One region of the Halobacillus sp. ACCC02827 genome, then DNA from elsewhere that is predicted to be linked to it. Evidence: riboswitches for the same ligand, from Rfam matches in the RefSeq annotation. Region 1 holds a riboswitch; each other region holds the start of a gene.
What was found. Region 1 has a riboswitch for cobalamin ahead of QRD89_RS10365 (DUF4430 domain-containing protein). Riboswitches for the same ligand answer to the same signal wherever they lie in the genome.
Positions count from the first base shown of each region.

Region 2: it holds a riboswitch for cobalamin, as region 1 does, so the genes downstream of both, QRD89_RS03540 (ABC transporter substrate-binding protein) here and QRD89_RS10365 (DUF4430 domain-containing protein) in region 1, are expected to answer to the same signal.
Region 3: it holds a riboswitch for cobalamin, as region 1 does, so the genes downstream of both, QRD89_RS02505 (hypothetical protein) here and QRD89_RS10365 (DUF4430 domain-containing protein) in region 1, are expected to answer to the same signal.

Region 1 covers NZ_CP128168.1:1,943,456-1,950,051, reverse strand. The annotation lists gene resB (cytochrome c biogenesis protein ResB) at 1-548, shown strand, start outside; gene ccsB (c-type cytochrome biogenesis protein CcsB) at 567-1,754, shown strand; gene QRD89_RS10375 (response regulator transcription factor) at 1,833-2,549, shown strand; gene QRD89_RS10370 (ATP-binding protein) at 2,549-4,327, shown strand; cobalamin riboswitch at 4,377-4,553, shown strand; gene QRD89_RS10365 (DUF4430 domain-containing protein) at 4,702-5,103, shown strand; gene QRD89_RS10360 (ECF transporter S component) at 5,110-5,634, shown strand; gene sigX (RNA polymerase sigma factor SigX) at 5,735-6,271, shown strand; gene QRD89_RS10350 (hypothetical protein) at 6,264-6,596, shown strand, end outside.
Region 2 covers NZ_CP128168.1:696,548-703,143, reverse strand. The annotation lists gene QRD89_RS03545 (FecCD family ABC transporter permease) at 1-906, opposite strand, end outside; gene QRD89_RS03540 (ABC transporter substrate-binding protein) at 869-1,852, opposite strand; cobalamin riboswitch at 1,997-2,170, opposite strand; gene QRD89_RS03535 (cobyric acid synthase) at 2,254-3,729, opposite strand; gene QRD89_RS03530 (cobyrinic acid a,c-diamide synthase CobB) at 3,726-5,081, opposite strand; gene QRD89_RS03525 (cob(I)yrinic acid a,c-diamide adenosyltransferase) at 5,081-5,626, opposite strand; gene QRD89_RS03520 (GNAT family N-acetyltransferase) at 5,812-6,345, opposite strand; gene QRD89_RS03515 (hypothetical protein) at 6,442-6,596, opposite strand, start outside.
Region 3 covers NZ_CP128168.1:459,638-466,233, reverse strand. The annotation lists gene QRD89_RS02520 (LTA synthase family protein) at 1-1,528, opposite strand, end outside; gene QRD89_RS02515 (alanyl-tRNA editing protein) at 1,774-2,955, opposite strand; gene QRD89_RS02510 (SDR family oxidoreductase) at 3,095-3,745, opposite strand; cobalamin riboswitch at 3,911-4,107, shown strand; gene QRD89_RS02505 (hypothetical protein) at 4,272-4,472, shown strand; partial or broken gene mmgD (citrate synthase) at 4,511-5,627, shown strand; gene QRD89_RS02495 (bifunctional 2-methylcitrate dehydratase/aconitate hydratase) at 5,692-6,596, shown strand, end outside.

The sequences.
Region 1 (6,596 bases):
AAGACGATGACGAAACCAATTACGGGGAGTTCACTGTGGATTTGACAGCACCTGCTTCGGAATACAAAGTTGGAGATTATCGTGTGGAGATTGCCAACTACTTCCCGGATTATGAGATGGAGAACGGGGAGCCGGTGTCCGCATCTAAATATCCACGAAACCCTGCTTTTGTCTTTCATGTTTATCCTCCCGGCGAGACGGAACCGGAGACGAGTTTCCTCGGGATCGGTGCAAACATTGACGCCGGAGGGGACAATCAGTATAAACTTGGTCTTACAGCTTTCGATGTTCGGGACGTCACCGGATTAACGGTAAAGAAAGACCACACGCTTTGGCTCATTGCCCTCGGCGGTGCCATCTTCATGATTGGTGTCATCCAGGGTATGTATTGGAACCACCGCCGTATTTGGCTGCAACCGCGTGAAGACGGGGTATGGGTTTCCGGACATACAAACAAAAACTGGTACGCTTTGAGAATGGAGATCGATAAAGCCATCGAAGGAACCAACATAGAATCACCGAAAGACCAATATGAAATGAAATCATAGATAGTCAGGAGGATGGATATGGGGGACTTGACGACGATTAGCGGCAATTTGCTGTATGCAGCTTTTTTTATCTATTTGATCGCAACTTTTTTCTTTGCAGGAACGATTAGAGACAAGAAGAAAGGGCGGAGTAAACTAGCGGGGAATATTGGTATCACCCTCGCAGTAATCGGTTTTCTGACTCAGGTCGGGTATTTCATTACACGATGGATGGTAAGCGGACATGCACCGGTAAGTAACTTGTTCGAGTACACCACCTTCTTCGGGATGATGCTCGTCTTTGCGTTTATTGTTTTATATTTCATCTATCGGTTGGATCTGCTGGGATTGTTCGCACTGCCGATCGCGCTGCTTCTGATTGCGTTCGCCAGTATGTTTCCTACGGAGATATCACCACTGGTTCCTTCCCTTCAGTCACATTGGTTATACATCCATGTGACGACGGCTTCGCTTGGACAGGGGATTTTATCCGTCAGCTTTGTTGCCGGTTTAATATTTCTTATAAGGCAGGTCGATCAATCAAGGCGGTCGAAACATACCACATGGCTGGAATTTGTTATTTATATTATCGCAACCACTATCGCTTTTATTGTCCTTTCCTCTACCTTCAATGCTATAGGACACGAAACGACGTTTGAAGCCCCGGTTGAGGGTCAGGTGAAGGAAATTGTCTACTACATGCCGGCGATCGCTGGTCCTTCCGGTGGAGAAAAAGTATCCGGTGACAATTTCGGGCCGCTCTTTGAAGTACCGGAGTGGATGCGAGGAGAAGACGCTGCGAAAAAATTAAATACCTTTATCTGGGCAGTTCTCGGAGGTCTTGTTGTGTATTGGGCGGCACGGATCATTCTGAGAAAACGGATTGCAGCAAGTATTCAGCCTTTGTTAAACAAGGTGAATCCTGAGGTCGTGGACGAAGTTTCCTACCGGGCCGTAGCGATTGGATTTCCGGTTTTCACACTCGGGGCGCTTATTTTCGCCATGATTTGGGCACAGCAGGCGTGGGATCGCTTTTGGGGCTGGGATCCTAAAGAAGTGTGGGCCTTGATCACCTTCTTCTTTTATGCAGCCTATCTGCATCTTCGCTTGTCACGGGGATGGCAGGGAATGAAATCCGCTTGGCTTGCTGTCGGAGGATTTGGTATTATTATGTTTAATCTCATTGCTGTGAATTTAATTATATCCGGTTTACATTCGTATGCGTAAACGAGAAGCCCGGCAGGGGGACGAAATGTCCCGCCTGCCCTTTGTCTAACTTAGAATATACAGTCGGAGGTAGGTAACATGGAACAAGAAGCAAGAATACTGGTCGTTGATGATGAAGAGCGTATCCGTCGGTTGATCCGCATGTATTTGGAAAGAGAGCACTACGAGATCGATGAAGCAGAGGATGGAGAAGAAGCTCTGCAAAAAGCGCTGAACAATGATTATGACGTCATTTTACTCGATTTAATGCTTCCCGGAAAAGACGGGATAGATGTATGTCGGGAATTAAGAGAGAAAAAAGCTACTCCAGTAATCATGCTTACCGCAAAAGGTGAAGAAGCCAACCGGGTTCAAGGATTCGAGGTCGGTACAGACGATTATATAGTCAAGCCGTTCAGTCCGAGGGAAGTAGTTTTGCGTGTGAAGGCATTGTTGCGGAGAGCATCCTCGACCAAATTCCTGGAAACAGATACGCAGGCGAGAAATGTATTGGTGTTTCCGCATATGACTATCGACAATGATGCCCACCGGGTGACTGCGGAAGGGGAGGAAGTTTCCCTGACTCCGAAAGAGTACGAGCTGTTGCATTTTATGGCGCAGTCACCAGACAAGGTTTTCGACCGCGAGCAGTTGTTGAAGGAAGTATGGCAATATGAGTTTTTTGGTGACTTAAGAACGGTGGATACCCATGTCAAACGCCTGAGGGAGAAGCTGAGTAAAGTCTCTCAGGAAGCTGCAGGGATGATTGTGACTGTTTGGGGAATCGGATATAAGTTCGAGGTCAGCGGAGACTGATGTTTTGGCGGAGTGTTGTCGGGAAACTCTGGTTCACCATCCTCCTGCTTGTATGCTTCGTCCTTTTTATCCTTACCATTCTGCTGCTTGAGTTCTTCCAAAACTATCACATACTCGAAGCGGAAAGCGATCTGCTTCAGACAGCCGACAAGATCTCTCAAGTTGTCGACCGTTATGAATCTGATGAAGACCTTCTGCTTTCATCGACTATTTTAGTTAAAGATCCAGCGAGCAGCGCAGTCATTGTCTGGGGACCCGGCGACAGTCTTTTCGCTGAAAGTGAATCCGAAGCGATGCCGCAGCTTGATGATGCGTGGTTTCGGAAGGACCCTGAACTTCGGGCCGTTATGGAAAACGGTAAAGACGTCAAAAAGATTGCAGATATGCAGGAGCATGCCTCCGGTGTGATGGTAGTTGGAACACCTCTTGAGAATAGCTCTGGAGCGGTCTTTGTCTATCAATCGCTCGATACGGTCGAAGAGACGTCAGAGCAAACGACGAAAATCATATTTCTTGGTGCAGGGATCGCGATTATTTTAACTACAATTTTTGCCTTTTTCCTGTCTACGAGAATAACGGCTCCACTTATTAAAATGAGAAAGGGAGCTATGGAACTCGCTAAGGGAGAGTTTCATACGAAAATTCCGATCCGAACGCATGATGAAATCGGCGAGCTTGCCATGGCTTTTAATCGGATGGGAAGAGAGTTGAAATTTCATATTAATGCTTTGAATCAAGAGAAAGAACAACTCTCAGGGATCCTGCGTTCCATGGCGGACGGTGTCATAACCATCAATCGTCAAGGAGATGTGCTCATAACGAACCCTCCAGCCCAGCAGTATTTGAAAGCCGCTGATTTCGAACGGGATCCGTCCCGGGATAAGGAAGAGGAGCTTCGTCTGCCGGAGCCTTTAAAAGAGCTCTTTCAAAGTGTTATAACAGAGGAACATGAATCCATGGTGGAAGTATCCGTACAAGGTCGCTCATGGGTGATCATTATGACCCCTCTCTATGACAGGGAAAAGGTTCGTGGAGCCGTCGCGGTTCTGCGTGATATGACGGAAGAACGGAGACTAAATAAGCTTCGTAAAGATTTTATAGCGAATGTTTCGCACGAACTACGCACTCCAATTTCTATGCTTCAGGGATACAGCGAGGCAATTGTGGATGATATTGCAGAAACTAAAGAAGACAAAAACGAGCTGGCTCAGATCATTCATGATGAATCCCTCAGGATCGGCAGATTGGTCAACGAGCTGCTGGATTTGGCCCGTATGGAAGCGGGGCATATTCAGCTCGCTCATGATACGATCGAAATGGGACCGTATATGCAGAAGATTATCCGGAAGTTCAGTGGTCTGGCAGGTGATAAACAGGTGAACCTTACGCTTGATCTTGCTCCTGAACTCGGCAGGCTTACCTTTGATCCGGATCGAATTGAACAAGTGTTCACGAACTTGATTGATAATGCCATCCGCCACACGGAAGAAGGCGGAGAAGTAAATGTGACGGTCGTTCCAGACGGGAATGACTGGGTCGCTTCGGTAAACGACAGCGGTATGGGCATTGCTGAAGAAGACCTGCCATTTGTATTTGAACGCTTCTATAAGGCGGACAAATCCAGGAAGCGAAAAACGAAGGATTATAAGAAAGGAACCGGTCTCGGTCTCGCCATTGCAAAGAACATCGTCGAGGGGCACGACGGAGAGATCAGCGTCCACAGCAGGCTTGGGGAAGGGACGACCTTTACCTTCCACATCCCTTTCATTCATGGGTAATCCCCTTATTGCCAATTGTGACGGTTTCGTGTACGCTTAAAAAGGAACTGTATAAAATGAGAATTCAGGTGTCTGAAAGACTTAAAATGGGAATCCGGTAAGGAAACCGGAACTGTCCTCGCAACTGTGAGTGCCGACGAAAAGGTGGATCCACTGTGGATAACGGGAAGGAGCCTTGGAAGGATGACGCACGAGTCAGTAGACCTGCCTGATCTCGCGTTTCAATACTTCGAGGATTGAGTATTTGAGGCAACCGATCGGTGAATGGCGGCCAGTCCCGCTTCTATTGGTTCGTCTTAGAGCTTGTCCCAACAGGGGCAGGCTCTTATTTGTGGCTACTCAAAACCCTCAAAAAGACAGAAGGGGAGAAAAAAATGTTACAGAAATGGTATCGCCTGATGATGGCGGCCTTCCTTGCCGTCGGTGTTTTGGCAGGATGCGGCGCGCAGGAAGATGAAGAAAAGAGTGCAGAAACGACCGAACAGCAGGAACAGGAAATTACCGTAGAGGTGGAGCTTTCACAAGATAATGGTGCCGAAGAAATTGCTTCTGAATCGATTACTGCCGAAGAAGGTGCGAATCTGATGCAGGTGATGGAGGACAATTTCAAAGTGGAACAGTCCGGAGGATTCATCAACTCCATTGAAGGTGTTGGAGGCGATGAAAAGAAAGCATGGATGTACACCGTCAATGGAGAAGAAGGTCAAGTCGGCGCAGAAGATTATGAATTGAAAGATGGAGATCAGGTTACCTTCGATTATCATGCGTGGGAATGACCAACTATGAACACATATAAACTGACGTTGATTGCCATGCTGTCAGCATTAGCTGTTGCGGGCCGAATGGCTCTTGCCAATATTCCTAATGTTCAGCCTGTAACGGCGATTATTATCATCGCCGGATTTTGGCTGGGTCCAGTTGGAGGTGTACTGGTTGCTTTCGTAACGACACTGACTTCCAACCTCCTCCTCGGCATGGGTATGTGGACCGTATGGCAGATAACAGCCTGGGGTTTAATCGGTGTCGGAGCAGGTATCTTAGGTAAGGTTTTTCCTAAGCTTCCGGTATGGTTGTTATCTGTATATGGTTTTTTGAGTGGTATCTTCTATGGCTTTGTCCTGTCTCTCACGATGCATGTCGCAGGGCAGCCCTTCTGGGCCTATTATCTGGCAGGGATTCCTATGGACATCAATCATGCGGTTTCAAACACTGTTTTTCTGATTGTTATGGCTCCTGTATTAGGACGGTTGTTCAGACGTTACCCATTAACAAACCATAGATTGGACCCAGCAGGAAAGCTGCCCTAGAACAGGGTAGCTTTTTCTTTTTTTTTCGTATTAGTATAGGTAGTGTAACGATTACCTATTTGTTACGACTATATACATAGGTGATTCAGGGGGTACTGTTTTGAAATCGTTCTTTGATGAACTGTATAAGCAACATCACCGGGATTTATTTCAATTTCTTATCTATATGGTCAAGGACCGTGCTGTTGCAGAAGATCTCGTGCAGGAAGTGTACATACGTGTCATAAAATCCTATCATTCCTTTCGAAAGCAAAGCTCAGAAAAGACGTGGCTGCTTTCCATTGCCCGTCACGTGGCCATCGACTATTTTCGGAAGCAGAAGAGAAAAAGGGATCGTATTATAGAAACATTTGATTGGACGAAGAATAAGGAGAGCTTACGCGATGGTCTCCCTCTGCCTGAGGAAGTGGCTGTAATGAACGAAGAGGTGAAGGAAATGTACAGAGCTTTGGATAAGTGTTCTTTTAATCAGAGGAGTGTGCTCATACTCCGCTATATGCAGGGAATGTCCATTCAGGAAACAGCAGAGGCTCTTTCTTTCAGTGAAAGCAAAGTGAAAACGACGCAGCATCGTGGTATGAAAGCCTTGAGAACCCATATAGAAAAAGCGAGGGAAGGAGGAGGAGACATTGAGTAAGAAAAAAATATCAGACCAGGATGTGAAGCAGTGGCTTTATCAGTTACCTTCTTTGGAAGACAAAAGGGAGCAGGGGGAGGTGTACCGCGCTGTTGAAAGAAGGATAAATCGTGGTGTGAGGAAGAAGCGGCACCGGATTGTTCCTCTATTATCTATTCTTACCGTTCTCTCTCTCCTTGCAGTCTCTCTTCCGTTTGTTCAGGAAAGCCTGCATCCCCTTCCTGAACAAGGGGCACAGCAAACAGACACGAGGGAAGGGGAGTTTGTCCCATTACCACCCGTTTTGGAAGGATCTGGATTGGATATGCCGACACATACTCTGTCA
Region 2 (6,596 bases), 1.2 Mb from region 1:
CGGCAGGACGTGGCGGTGGTTGGGCCCAACAAGCATTCGGATGAAATGAGGGATGACCAGTCCGACGAATCCTATTTGTCCGGATACGGCGACGGCAGCCCCTGTCAACAGCGATGCGCCGACGATGACCATCACTTTCCCTCGATTCACGTGCACTCCCAAGTGTTCGGCAGACTCCTCACCAAGCGCCATCGCATTTAATTCGCGCGTTTTGAACAGGAGAAGCAGGACCCCAACGACGAAAAACGGAAGAAGCAATTGGACATGACTCCATCCCCGCATCCCGACATTCCCCATCAGCCAATAAAGAATCTGCCGCATATCTTCTCTTGAACTCAAGGCAATGATTAAGGAAATGACCGCACTGATGAAAGAACTAACGATAATACCAGCCAGAATGATCGTCTCGATCGCAAGCGTTCGATTGGCCAGGTGAGTCACCCCGAAGACGATAAGCATCGTGATGAATCCGGAGATAATCGCTACAACCGGCAGCGTGAATTCGCCTAGAAACGAAATCGTAATTTGGAAATACAGCACGCATACAGCACCGAGGGCGGAACCGGACGAAACGCCGATTGTGTACGGATCAGCCAGCGGGTTCCTCAACAATCCTTGGAAAGCAGCACCTGCAATGGAAAGGGAAGCACCTACGAGAAGCGCCAGCAGTACCCGCGGAAACCGTATTTCCCAAATGATCAGTTCGGTGGATTTCTCGACTGTCTCATCCCGCAAAGAAATCCCGAGCGTTTTATTAAGCAGAAGATCGAGAACAACCGGGATCGGGAAATCGACACTGCTGTTTAAAACGCCAAGAAGGGTCGCACCAAGTACGAACCCTCCCAACAAGATGTACATCCACCCGATCTTATTCAGTAAATACTTCTGGATAAATGAGCTTTCCAAGCGTCTCTACTCCATCGATCAAACGCGGTCCCGGACGCGTCACCGTATCGTTATTCACATCGAAGACCTGTTCCTGCTTCACGGCAGGAACTTCCGCCCATCCCGCTCGGTCAAGCACCTGCTCCTCCGGATTATCGACATAGTAGCCGTAAGTGGTGATGATGACATCAGGATTCTTCTGGACGGCTTCCTCTTCCGTCATCTTCACCCAACCTTCCTGGTCGGCAGCCGTATTTTCGGCATGGATCGCCTCCAGCATCTCATTCATGAAGGTTCCTGTACCGGTTGTATAAATGTCAGGACTAGGAGCGACCTCCACCCAAACCCGTTTCTTTTCCTCGACAGCTTCTGCCTTCTCTTTGATCTTTTCCAAGCTGGACTGCATGTCGCCTACAAGCTCATCCGCTTCTTCGGATGCCCCTTCCACATCACCAAGCAGTTCGATATGGTCATATACAGCATCAAAAGACTCCGCACTGTCGACAACAACAACGTCGATACCGGATTCTTCGAATTTATCTAGAATATCGCGATTATTCTCCTGGTGGAAATCTGTCACCAGCGCAAGATCCGGATCTAAAGATAAAATCTTCTCCACATCCATTTCCTGAGCTCCAATTTTTTCTATATCATTTGCTTCCTCCGGATAGTTGCTGTATGTATCGACACCAATCAACTTATCGCCCTGACCGAGCGCAAATGTAATTTCTGTGTTGCTCGGTATTAAGGATACGATCGTCTCCGGCTCCTCTTCGATGGTAACTTCCTCTCCACTTCCGTCTGTGACCGTGACCGGGAATTCGGCAGAATTTCCCTGCTGATCAGTCGTTTCCTCCGCACCAGCATCTGCGCCCTGCTCCGTTTCATTGGAATCATCACTGCAACCGACAGCAAACATCAGAAGCATACCGATAACAAACGGCATGAACCAGTGTGTTCTTTTCATGTATCTTTCCCCTCCCTATTTTTGCTCACAAAAAAACGCCATTCTCTAAGAAAAAGGCGGTCGTCGAAGGAGGCGGAATGATACACGCTGATAAATAAACGCACACATCACGCTCGTTCGAAGCAGACCTTTAACCCGAAAGTCTCTTCTCGAACACGTCAGGCAGGTCTCCTGGCTCCGTTTCATCGTCAAGCTGCCCTTCCCGTACAAACAGTGGCACGCAGCTTTCCTCAACGTTACAGTGGCGGGACCGCATCGGATTTACACCGATTTCCCTTTTCACCTACAGCATGTAGGACCTGATCGCGGAATATTCGAATTTTTGTGATGATTCTATTATAGAATCCCGTCGGAAAAAAGTAAATCTTGTCATAGCCTTCATAGGGGCCCTGCTTCTGCTCCTATCTACGCTGGTACTGCTCCATTATGTCTTCCAGTCTATCTACGTCTAAAAAACCTGTGACGTGCGCTGCTAAACGATCATAAGCTTCCAACCGGAGTTGTTCATACAACACGTGCGCTTCCGCCTCCTGCAATCCTTTTCGTTTCCTGAGCTGGTTGAGAAACAGATGGCGGAACTTGTCGTTATGGAACACACCGTGAAAATACGTCCCATATGCTCCGTCGCTTACGGAACCATCAAGGAAGGAATCGACATCCCCCGTCCGCTCCGTCCGGCCCATATGGACTTCATAGCCTTGAATATCCAGCTCTTCTCCCGAGAAATGAACCTTCATGCTTGAGCGAACCGTCCGTTTCTCTGTAAGCATTGTCGTCTTTAGTGGAAAAATCCCGATCCCTTCCACTTCGATGGCTTCAGATTCTACTTTTTGAGGATCATGGATCTTCTCCCCCATCATTTGATAGCCGCCGCAAATCCCGAAGATGATGGTTCCTTGAAGGTGAAGCCTTCTGACAGCGTGGTCCAACCCCAGCTCCTTCATGAACTGACAGTCTTCCAGCGTATTTTTCGTTCCGGGAAGAATGATCAAATCGGGTTTTCCCAATTCTTCCGGCTTCTGAACAAGCCGTACGTGGCAGTCCGTTTCAAACCGAAACGGATCGATGTCTGTAAAATTAGAAATGCGCGGAAGATGAATGACAGCGATATCCAAATCCTTGGCATCGTCGGGGAAACGGCTGTATTGATGGAGACTTAAGGAATCTTCCGCATCCATCGCAGCATCTTCCAGGAACGGAACGACACCCAGAACCGGGATACCTGCATACGCTTCAAACCAATCCAAACCGGGCTGAAGCAGAGACACATCTCCGCGGAATTTATTGATGATTACACCGCACACTCTCTTTCTATCAACCGGATCAAGCAGCTGCAGGGTTCCGACAAGGCTTGCAAATACGCCTCCTCTGTCGATATCCCCTACAAGGATGACCGGAGCATCCGCCATTCTTGCGATACTCATATTGACAAGTTCACGGTCGTTTAAATTCACTTCTGCCGGGCTTCCGGCACCTTCGATTACGATTCTTTCAAAACGACCGGCTAAAGATTGATAAGCTTCTCGTATTACCTGTTTGGCAGTCTCGTAATATTCCTTCCGGTACTCGGATGCTTTCATATTCCGGAGCGGCTTCCCATGGACGACAATTTGGGATTCATCATCCTTCGTCGGCTTGATCAATACAGGGTTCATCATCGTCTCTGCCTCGACACCGGCTGCTTCCGCCTGCACCCCCTGCGCGCGTCCGATTTCTCTGCCATCTATAGTGATATAGGAGTTGAGCGCCATATTCTGCGACTTGAACGGGGCGACAGCATATCCTTTTCGTGCAAAAATCCTGCACAAAGCCGTAACCATCATACTTTTCCCCGCATCTGAGTGTGTGCCCTGGATCATAATTGGTACGGCCTTCATGAATTGCGAACCTCCCTGCATTTATTCAGGAAAGCATCCACAACGGATGGGTTCGATGCAAAGTGTATATGCGTGTACCCTGCGACAATATTCTTATGAATGACTCCTTCTGTCCCTTCTCCGAATGTTCCTTTAACGAAGTAGGCCGGCGTATGCTCCTCATCCGGGCGATATACAGAATAGTGGAACTCGTGACCTCTTGCGGTTTCCCCTTCAGGAAGAAGAAAATTCCCGGGTCCTCCATGGATTTCCCTGTATCCGACAGCAGCCAGCTTTCCCTGCATATGCATGTCCCCGGAAATAGCCCCAACCATGGCATGTCCGTTGATGGCCTTTGTTAAAAACATGAATCCTCCACATTCCGCTAGGACAGGAAGCCCTTCTTCGACGCGAGCCAGGAACGCTTTTCTCATGTCTTTCTGTTCCGAGAGTCGTTCGGCATAAAGTTCAGGAAAGCCGCCGCCCAGATAAACGCCGTCCGCCACTTTAGGAATTTTCTCTCCAGCTAACGGAGAAAAACGAAGCACTTCTACACCGCGCGCCTCCAAAAGTTCGAGATTTTCCGGGTAATAGAAGTTGAACGCCTTATCCTCCGCAATCGCTATCTTAAGAGAAGAAGAAGCCTGCTGTTGAAATAACGGCGAAGGGGGAACCTCCATCCAAGGCTTACTCTCACTTATCTGCAGCAGTCGCTCCATATCTACGGTTTCCATGACGGCTCTTCCCATCTTGTTAAAAAGGTCATCCAGCTCTCCCCTTTCAATGGCTGGGATCAAACCAAGGTGTCGTTCCGGCATCTCTAAATCTTCCATTCGAGGCAGATACCCGCACACCGGGATGCCACACGCCTGCTCTACCGCTTCTTTGATAATCCGATAGTGCCCTTCGCTTCCGACTTTACTTGCAATGACACCGGCAATGTCCGTCGTCTCATCAAATAACTGGTATCCTTTCACGATGGCTGCGGCGCTTCTTGCCATCTTACTGCAGTCAACGACAAGAATGATAGGTGCATCAATTTTCTGACTGATTTCCGCGGTCGACCCTTGATTGGATGTCGCGTACTTACCGTCGTACAGTCCCATGACTCCTTCGACAATCGAGATATCTGCCGTGTCACTTCCTTTTTGAAACACTTCCGCCAACACGTCATCCGGAAGCATCCAACTATCCAGGTTCCGCGCCGGCCGCCCCGTTACCGCTTTATGAAGACTGGGATCGATATAATCCGGTCCGCACTTGAATCCCTGTACGTTCCATCCCTGCTGCTTCCATGCCGCCATTAACCCGAGTGTAATCGTCGTTTTACCGGCACCGCTGGCTGCGCCGGCTATCACCAAGCGTTTTCTCATCAATATTCAATGCCGCGCACCGCCGGCACTCCTTCATCGTAGTAATGCTTCTCGACGTGCACATTGGAAACAAGATCGGCCAGCTCCTTAATTTCCTCCTTGGCACTTCTCCCTGTCAGGACAAGATGAACGTGCTCCGGTTTATGGCGGATCAGCTCCTGCACTTCCTCCAATGGCAGTACATCATCGACCGGGAATGTGTCGATCGCCAGGGCATTGTTTATTTCATCAAGGACGACCACGTCATACTCACCGGACATGACGGTTTCTTTCGCTTCCGCCCACCCGGACTTCAACGCTTCCCTATGTACGTCCGGAGTTTTCAGCCAGGTGAACCCCTCTCCGAGCTGCACCATTTCCACACCCAGCTTCTCAAGCGCCTTCATTTCTCCATAGCTCCGTTTCTTCGATTTGATGAATTGGAGGATTTTTACGTTCATTCCCTGCCCGACCGCTCTCACCGTCAGTCCGACGGCAGCTGTTGTCTTTCCTTTTCCATCTCCGGTGTAAACCAGAGTCAATCCTTTCCGTTTTGCTCTTGCCATGTCATTCACTCCTTTTTATTTTTTCTGAATAATCACACAGAATCTCTATGATCATAGCAAAGGAACGACATTAAAAAAAGCAGGCGCCCTTTTCTTTCACACGAAAATGATGGACAGAGCGGGATTCAAGGCTGAACAATTTTTTCAACAAAAAAGCAGGCCGCCGGCCTGCTTTTTATTTCTGCTCAGTCATGGAACTTCCTTTTAACGTAACGAAGCATTTCTTCCTTCCCGCCAGTGGCTTCATCTTCCTCCCATAATGTGCCTGAAAAGATAAATCCAAGCTTCTCCAACAAGCGGGTCGATGGTTCATTCTGAGGATGTACTTTGGCTTCCACCTGCTCCATCCCCCAGCGATGAAACGCATGATCTACAAGAGTGGAAACTACTTCTGTACCATAGCCCTGCCGCCAGTAAGCCTTGGCGATCTCATACCCGATTTCTACTGTTCCGGCACTATCGTTCACCGCATTATAACCACAGGACCCGATGATACGTCCTGCGTTTTTAGTCTCGAGGGAATAACGAATGGCTTCTCCCTTTTCAGCCAGTGCATTCATAAAAGCGATCATACGGACGGCTTGATCCCGGCTGGAGAATGGTTCGATATTCATAAATTCCGCAACCTCCGGATCGGACCATACAGCGAATAGGTACGGCGCATCTGCTTCTTTACATGGACGCAGATGTAATCGTTCGGTGTACCATTCTTCTATCAATCTCTTTCTCTCCCTTCGCTCCTGTTCTACTCCTTTAGAAACGTCGGTTCTCTGCGCATCGTTTCCCCCTTCCCTAACTCTTGTTCTACGTTCGTATTAGAAATCGGCTTCAGATCCGGACGCTTGAAACACGTCCCAATGTCCATTCATCATGGAGGTGTAAACCCGTTTCACGATATAATCTTCGTCTCCGGTCGTAATCTCGAACGTGTCCGATCCTAAGTAGTTAATAGAATCAATGTCTTCTGATT
Region 3 (6,596 bases), 1.5 Mb from region 1:
GAAGCGGTACGCGTTGAAGCTGGAACTGTTCGTATTCATTGATATCTTTATCCAAATACTCACCCATGGCTTTCTTATGGTTCTCAGAAATACCGAAGTGGTCCCCATAGATGACCAACACCGTGTCATCGGCCAGATCAGATTTCTTGAATTTCTCTACAAACTGTTTCAATGCTTCATCCTGATAACGAATCGTCTGGAAGTAGTTATTCAGCGTCTTACTGGATGTTTGTCCAGGCTCGATCATCTGTTTATCTTCCGGAAGCGTAAACGGATGGTGGTTCGTCAGTGTAATCATCTTATTATAGAAAGGCTGATCGATCTGTTCCATCTTATCCAGGGATTCATCAAAGAAGTACTCATCGAGAAGACCCCAGTTATAGGATTTATCCTCAGTTACATCAAAATCCTTCTTGGAATAGAAACGATCATATCCGAGTGAATCATACATCGTATCACGGTTCCAGAAGCTGGCATCGTTCGCATGCATAACAGAAGACGTGTACCCTTCTTTGCCTAGCACTTCCGGCGTTGCCTCATATTCATTCCCCGCATGCGTAAAGAATGCAGATCCACGGTTCAATCCATACAAGGAGTTATCCAACAGAAACTCGGAATCGGATGTACGCCCCTGCTTCACCTGGTGATAGAAGTTACTGAAATAAGCCCCTTCTTCTTTCAGGTCGTTCAAGTATGGCGTCAGCTCCTGTCCGTTCACCGTATTATCGACAACAAAGGTCTGCGTACTTTCCAAGGAAAGAGCAATAACGTTCTTCCCTTCTGCAATTCCCTTCATTTCTTCACTAGGCTCCGTCTTTTTCTCATTTAGATAATTCAAGACAGGCGCAAGTTCATTACTGTCGGCGAAAGAACGCTTCGCCTCTGTCTGTCCCTGTAGAACAAGGTCATACGCGTGGAAGTTCAGGACACCAAGGTACTTGACAAGCATGTTCCGGTCGAATGCCCGCTGCAGCAATTCCGTACGCTCAGTCTGTGCCCAGCCGAGGTTCACGACAAACAAAGGAACAGCGATCATCGCAAGGATCAAACCTTCCTTTCGTTTCGGCATGAAACTCTGCAAACGATTTTTTCTTAAGAAGAACAATAGAAATGCAGCGACGAAGACATCAAGGAACAGGAAAATGTCTGTGGCTGACATGATATCGGTGATACTTCCGCCAAGACCGGCAAGGTTTGCCGCCTGACCTAACATCGGAATCGTTAAAAAGTCGTTGTATTCTCTATAAAATAGGACGTTTACATACAATAGTAAGGACCCGAATATATACATCCCCAGCATTCCCTTACGGCCGCCAAGAAGAATACCGACACCGAATAGTAGGAAAATACTGCTCAGTGGGTTGAATGCAAGAATAGCCGCTTCATTGGCATTTTCAATATTCAACGTGAAGACACTGCCCTGAACGTAATACATCTTCGCCCAGAAAATTGCAATGACAGCAGCATAAATCATGAATTTCTTCTTGAATTCGGGGTTTTCCATCTTTGTTTTAAATTTAGAAAACATGATACAACCTCCGTAAATAGTGATCTAATTTATTTATGTTCCATCAATAGCTGATACCAATTAAAATTAAGCATGCGTAGGAGAACAAGATTGATAATACCACATTTACAATAAAAAAACGCAACAATAATGGAACTGTTATATGTTCTTAATACTATTACACCACTATTACACAACAGTTACCGTAAGATGATAAAAAACTCCAGAAAGCGACAGGCGCTTCCTGGAGTTCAGGGGGACTCTTTTTAAACTATATTCTTTACCAGCTCCACAAATGCATCCGCTTTGATTCGTTTCTTGCCGCCACCCTGGACAAAATGCGGTTTTCCTCCGCCTTTTCCCTCGATATGCGGCAACACTTGTTTCGCCACGTCATTCATATTTCTGTCCAGTCCGCTGCCACAGGCAAGTACAAACTGGAGGGCATCTTCCTGTTCACTGACGAGCAGGACACAGGCATCCGTCGTTTCGTTCAACACAGCCTGCCCTAAAGTCTGGAGCTGCTTAATGGAACGGTCCTGATATACTGCAGAGAGAAACTGTTTCTGCTCTCCTTGTTCCACAAGCTCCTTCGCTTCATAGCCGATCAGCTTACTCTCCAAATCCAAGATGTACTTATCCTTCTCTTTGCTTTTTTCATTCAGCTCAACGATTTCCTCCGGCAGCGCCTCCTCGGGACGGGCAACGAGCTGCTTCAACTCCGTCAACAGTCGATGTTTCTTCCCGAACTGTCCAAGCAGACGTTCTCCACAGACAAATTCCAGGCGCACCTGACCCTTATTCTTAGTCCAGCCCAGAAGCTTGACAGCCCTTACTTCCCCGGTCGCCTGCGGATGTGTTCCGCCGCATCCATTATAATCAACGCCCGGAATCATGACGAGACGGACATTTTCCGTGACGGCGAGTTTCTTACGCAAAGGATACTTCCCCGCCTCTTCCGCCGTCATCCATGCTGTTTCCACCTTAATATTTTTCAGGATCAAGCGGTTGACCTCTGCTTCCGCTTCTGTAAGCGTTTCTTCCAGAAGCTCAGAAGTATCCAAATCGATCGTGACCGTTTCCTCACCCAGATGGAAGCTGGTCGTCTGCCACTGAAAACGATCTTCCAAGACTGCAGAAAGGATATGCTGACCGCAATGCTGCTGCATATGGTCAAAGCGTCTGGCCCAGTCAATTTCCCCATGGACGGTACCTCCGACGACCATCGGCTCCTCCAAATAATGACGGATATCGCCGTCCACTTCTTCCACACCCGAAACCGGTGCTCCGTTCAAAGCTCCTCGATCACTCGGCTGGCCGCCGCCGGTTGGATAAAAGGCTGTTTCTTCAAGTATGACGAAAAATCCGTTATCATCCTGCCCGGTACGAGCAATGGTTGTATCAAATGCTGTCAAATAAGCATCTTCATAATATAATTTCCGTGTCATATACTTTCCTCCTATGTATATCCTACGGGAATCGTAGCATTTTTTCACATGGTGCCGCCACATATTTCCCGGGAAATCGACGAAACAATAAAGAAGACTCCGCTGTTTCCAGCAGAGCCTTCGAGAGTCTTCCTAATAATTATAAAGATCCTACAGCATCGCGGACGGTCGTATTTCCCCCGACCACTTGGAATTCCTTACCGATTGTCGCCTCATTTTCCAATGTCGCAAGAATGACGCTCGCCACGTCTTCACGGGAAATTTCCCCGCGTTCGACTTTCTCTGCCGCTTCCACTTCACCCGTACCCGCATCGTTCGTCAGCATTCCCGGGTGGATGATCGTGTAATCCAGATCCGTTCGTCGCAGCCAGTCATCTGCATAGTGCTTCGCAATGACATAAGGAGCGAAAGAAGCCGGTGCTTCCTGAATCGCTTCCCGCGTCGTATCGAAAGAACTGATCATGACGTAGCGCTTCACACCTGCCTGCTTCGATGCTTCGATCGTCTTCACCGCACCGTCAAGGTCGATCATTACTGTTTTATCAGGGCCGGTATTCGGACCGGATCCCGCTGTAAATACGACAGCGTCCACTCCTTTAAACGCTTTTGCAATGGTTTCCGTGTCGTCTTCCAAGTCAATAAGGACCGTTTCGGCTCCTAAATCTTTGAAGTAGGACGCCTGCTCCTCTTTGCGGATCATAGCGACAGCTTCTACTTTTTCGCTGTCCTGGATTTTCTCAACCAGATGTTTACCGACTTGACCATTTGCACCTACTACAAGAACTTTCACTCTCACTCATCCTTTCTATGGAAAACATACATGGTATAGTTTGTTCACCTGTAAGATATGTAACCTTTTTTTATAAAAAGCAAACATCCCAGCTGTTCCTACCATGGGGAAGAAAGGAAAATATTGTTTATTTATGGATTGTTTGATATATTGAACTGTGACAACTGAATACGTTTTGATTCGGGTGCAGGCGCACAAATGCTGCCTGCTTAAAAGGGAAACCGGTGAAAAGCCGGTGCTGTCCCGCAACTGTAATTGGGAGCGAACTGAAGGACCACTGTCCCCGTCATCGAGCGGGAATGGGAAGGGTTCAGGGAGCGATGATCATAAGCCAGGAGACCTGCCCGTTTCAGCGAACATCATGTACCTACGAGGATAGGGGGTGTGAAGTGCCGTTTCAGGAGAAGGATGGATACGCATGGCTGCGGATCTTATTTGCTTTTCCTAGGAAGAACGCAGCTTGACAACTTCTTGGGGAAGTTGTTTTTTTATTGGCTTTATTTCCGAATGAAATAGAGGTGTCTCTATGATTGATCCGATAGACAGCTATATCGACCTTTTTAAAGCATCTATTATGAATCAGTTCTACGCCGCTCTTCCAAGTACACTGGAGGAGACGTTCGAACAATGGCAGAAGGAATGCCGTGACTCGGAGGAACGAATTCGTTTAGAAAAAGCATACGTCCTTGTCCGCGAAGAACTTTTCGGTAAGCATTCGCTGTCCTGATCTTATTTTTGTAAGCGGTTACTATAAGGAGGATGTCTATGCCTGATCAAATGATCTATCGACCTGGTCTTGATGGTGTGATTGCTGCAGAGACGCAGCTTTCCTACCTGGATACAGAGAAAGAGGAAATTGTCATCCGCGGCTATGAACTGATTGAGCTTGCCGGCTGTAAGACCTATACAGACTTGATTCATCTTCTGCTTCACGGCAGTCTCCCTGCAGGTGCAGAACGATCAAATATCGAAGCTAATTTAATAAAGGAATATTCCCTGCCGCAAGGTTTTTTTACGCTTTTCGAAAAGCTTCCGTCCTCTACACACCCGATGGATGCGCTGCGCACAGGTGTTTCCGCCCTTGCCGGTCACGATGAAAGGCTGGAAGACCGCTCACCGGAGGTCATGCGTACGACGGCGCTGCGTTTACTGGCTAAAATTCCGAACATCGTCGCTAACAGTTACCACATCCTGCAGCAGAAACCGGTCATCGAGCCCACGGAGGAACTCTCTTACAGCGCGAATTTCTTATACATGATCACCGGTACGATACCCATCGGAGCAGGAGGTGAAGTTCTTCGACCGTTCCCTGTTGCTCTACAGCGAGCACGAAATGCCGAACTCGACCTTCACCGCCCGGGTCATCGCATCGACGAATGCCGACTTGTATGGTGCCTTGACCGGTGCCGTCGCCTCCTTAAAAGGGAATCTTCACGGCGGTGCGAATGAAGCGGTCATGCATATGCTGCTTGAAGGAAAAACGACCGACGGATTCCGTCACCTGCTCTATGAAAAGCTCCAGAAGAAAGAAAAGGTGATGGGATTCGGGCATCGAGTGTATAGGAATCGCATGGACCCACGGGCTTCCCTCATGAAAGAAGCTCTTCGGGAACTCGCAAAAGAAAAAAAACGTGAAGACCTGTTTGACATGTGTGAAGCAGGAGAAGCCGTCATGAAAGAAGAAAAAAATCTATATCCGAATCTGGATTACTACGCTGCTCCTGTCTATTACCTTCTTTCTGTTCCAATCGCTTTGTACACGCCGATCTTCTTTGCTGCAAGAACCCTCGGCCTCTGTGCCCATGTCACAGAACAATACGCCAACAACAAGTTGTTCCGTCCCCGTGTCCTTTATTCCGGCCCGCGGGATCTGCATCCATAAAGGAAGAAAGCCGGGCTGCCTGCCCGGCTGTATGGTACATATTCTTTGTAAAGGTGGAGATGAAATGGAAGAAGTGAAAATGAATACCCTCAAGGAAACCGATCCATTATTGGAGGAAATCGCTGCTTATGCGGTTCACGAAGAAGTTACCAGCGAGGAAGCGTTGCAGACAGCCCAGTACGTCCTGATGGATTCGCTTGGCTGCGGGTTTCTCGCCCTTCGATACCCGGAATGCACGAAACACCTCGGTCCCATCGTTCCTGGTACTATCGTTCCTGACGGCTCGCGTGTCCCGGGGACTTCCTATGAATTGGATCCTGTTCATGCCGCCTTCAATATCAGCTGTATGATTCGTTGGCTCGACTACAATGACACGTGGCTCGCTGCCGAGTGGGGGCATCCCTCCGACAACCTGGGAGGAATCCTGGCCATCGCCGACTATATCAGCCGGAGGCGACTGGCCGCAGGGGAAGCTCCGCTCCACATGAAGGACGTGCTCGTGAACATGGTGAAGGCCCACGAAATTCAAGGTGTCCTTGCACTTGAGAACAGCCTGAACAGAGAAGGTTTGGACCACGTCCTTTACGTAAAAGTCGCAACAGCCGCCGTTGTTACAGCGATGCTCGGCGGGACGAAGGAAGAAGTCACCGATGCCGTCTCGCAGGCATGGGTCGATAATTCCAGTCTCCGCACATACCGCCACGCGCCAAACACCGGATCACGGAAATCCTGGGCTGCCGGTGATGCGACAAGCAGGGGTGTCCGTCTGGCTTTAATGACGAGAAAAGGAGAAATGGGATATCCCACAGCACTATCTGCGCCAGGGTGGGGCTTTCAGGATGTCCTGTTCAGCGGGAAAAAGCTGACACTGGCCCGCCCGCTCGGTTCCTATGTCATGGAGAATATCCTGTTTAAAATCGCATACCCAGCCGAGTTTCATGCCCAGACGGCTGCGGAAGCCGCCGTCCA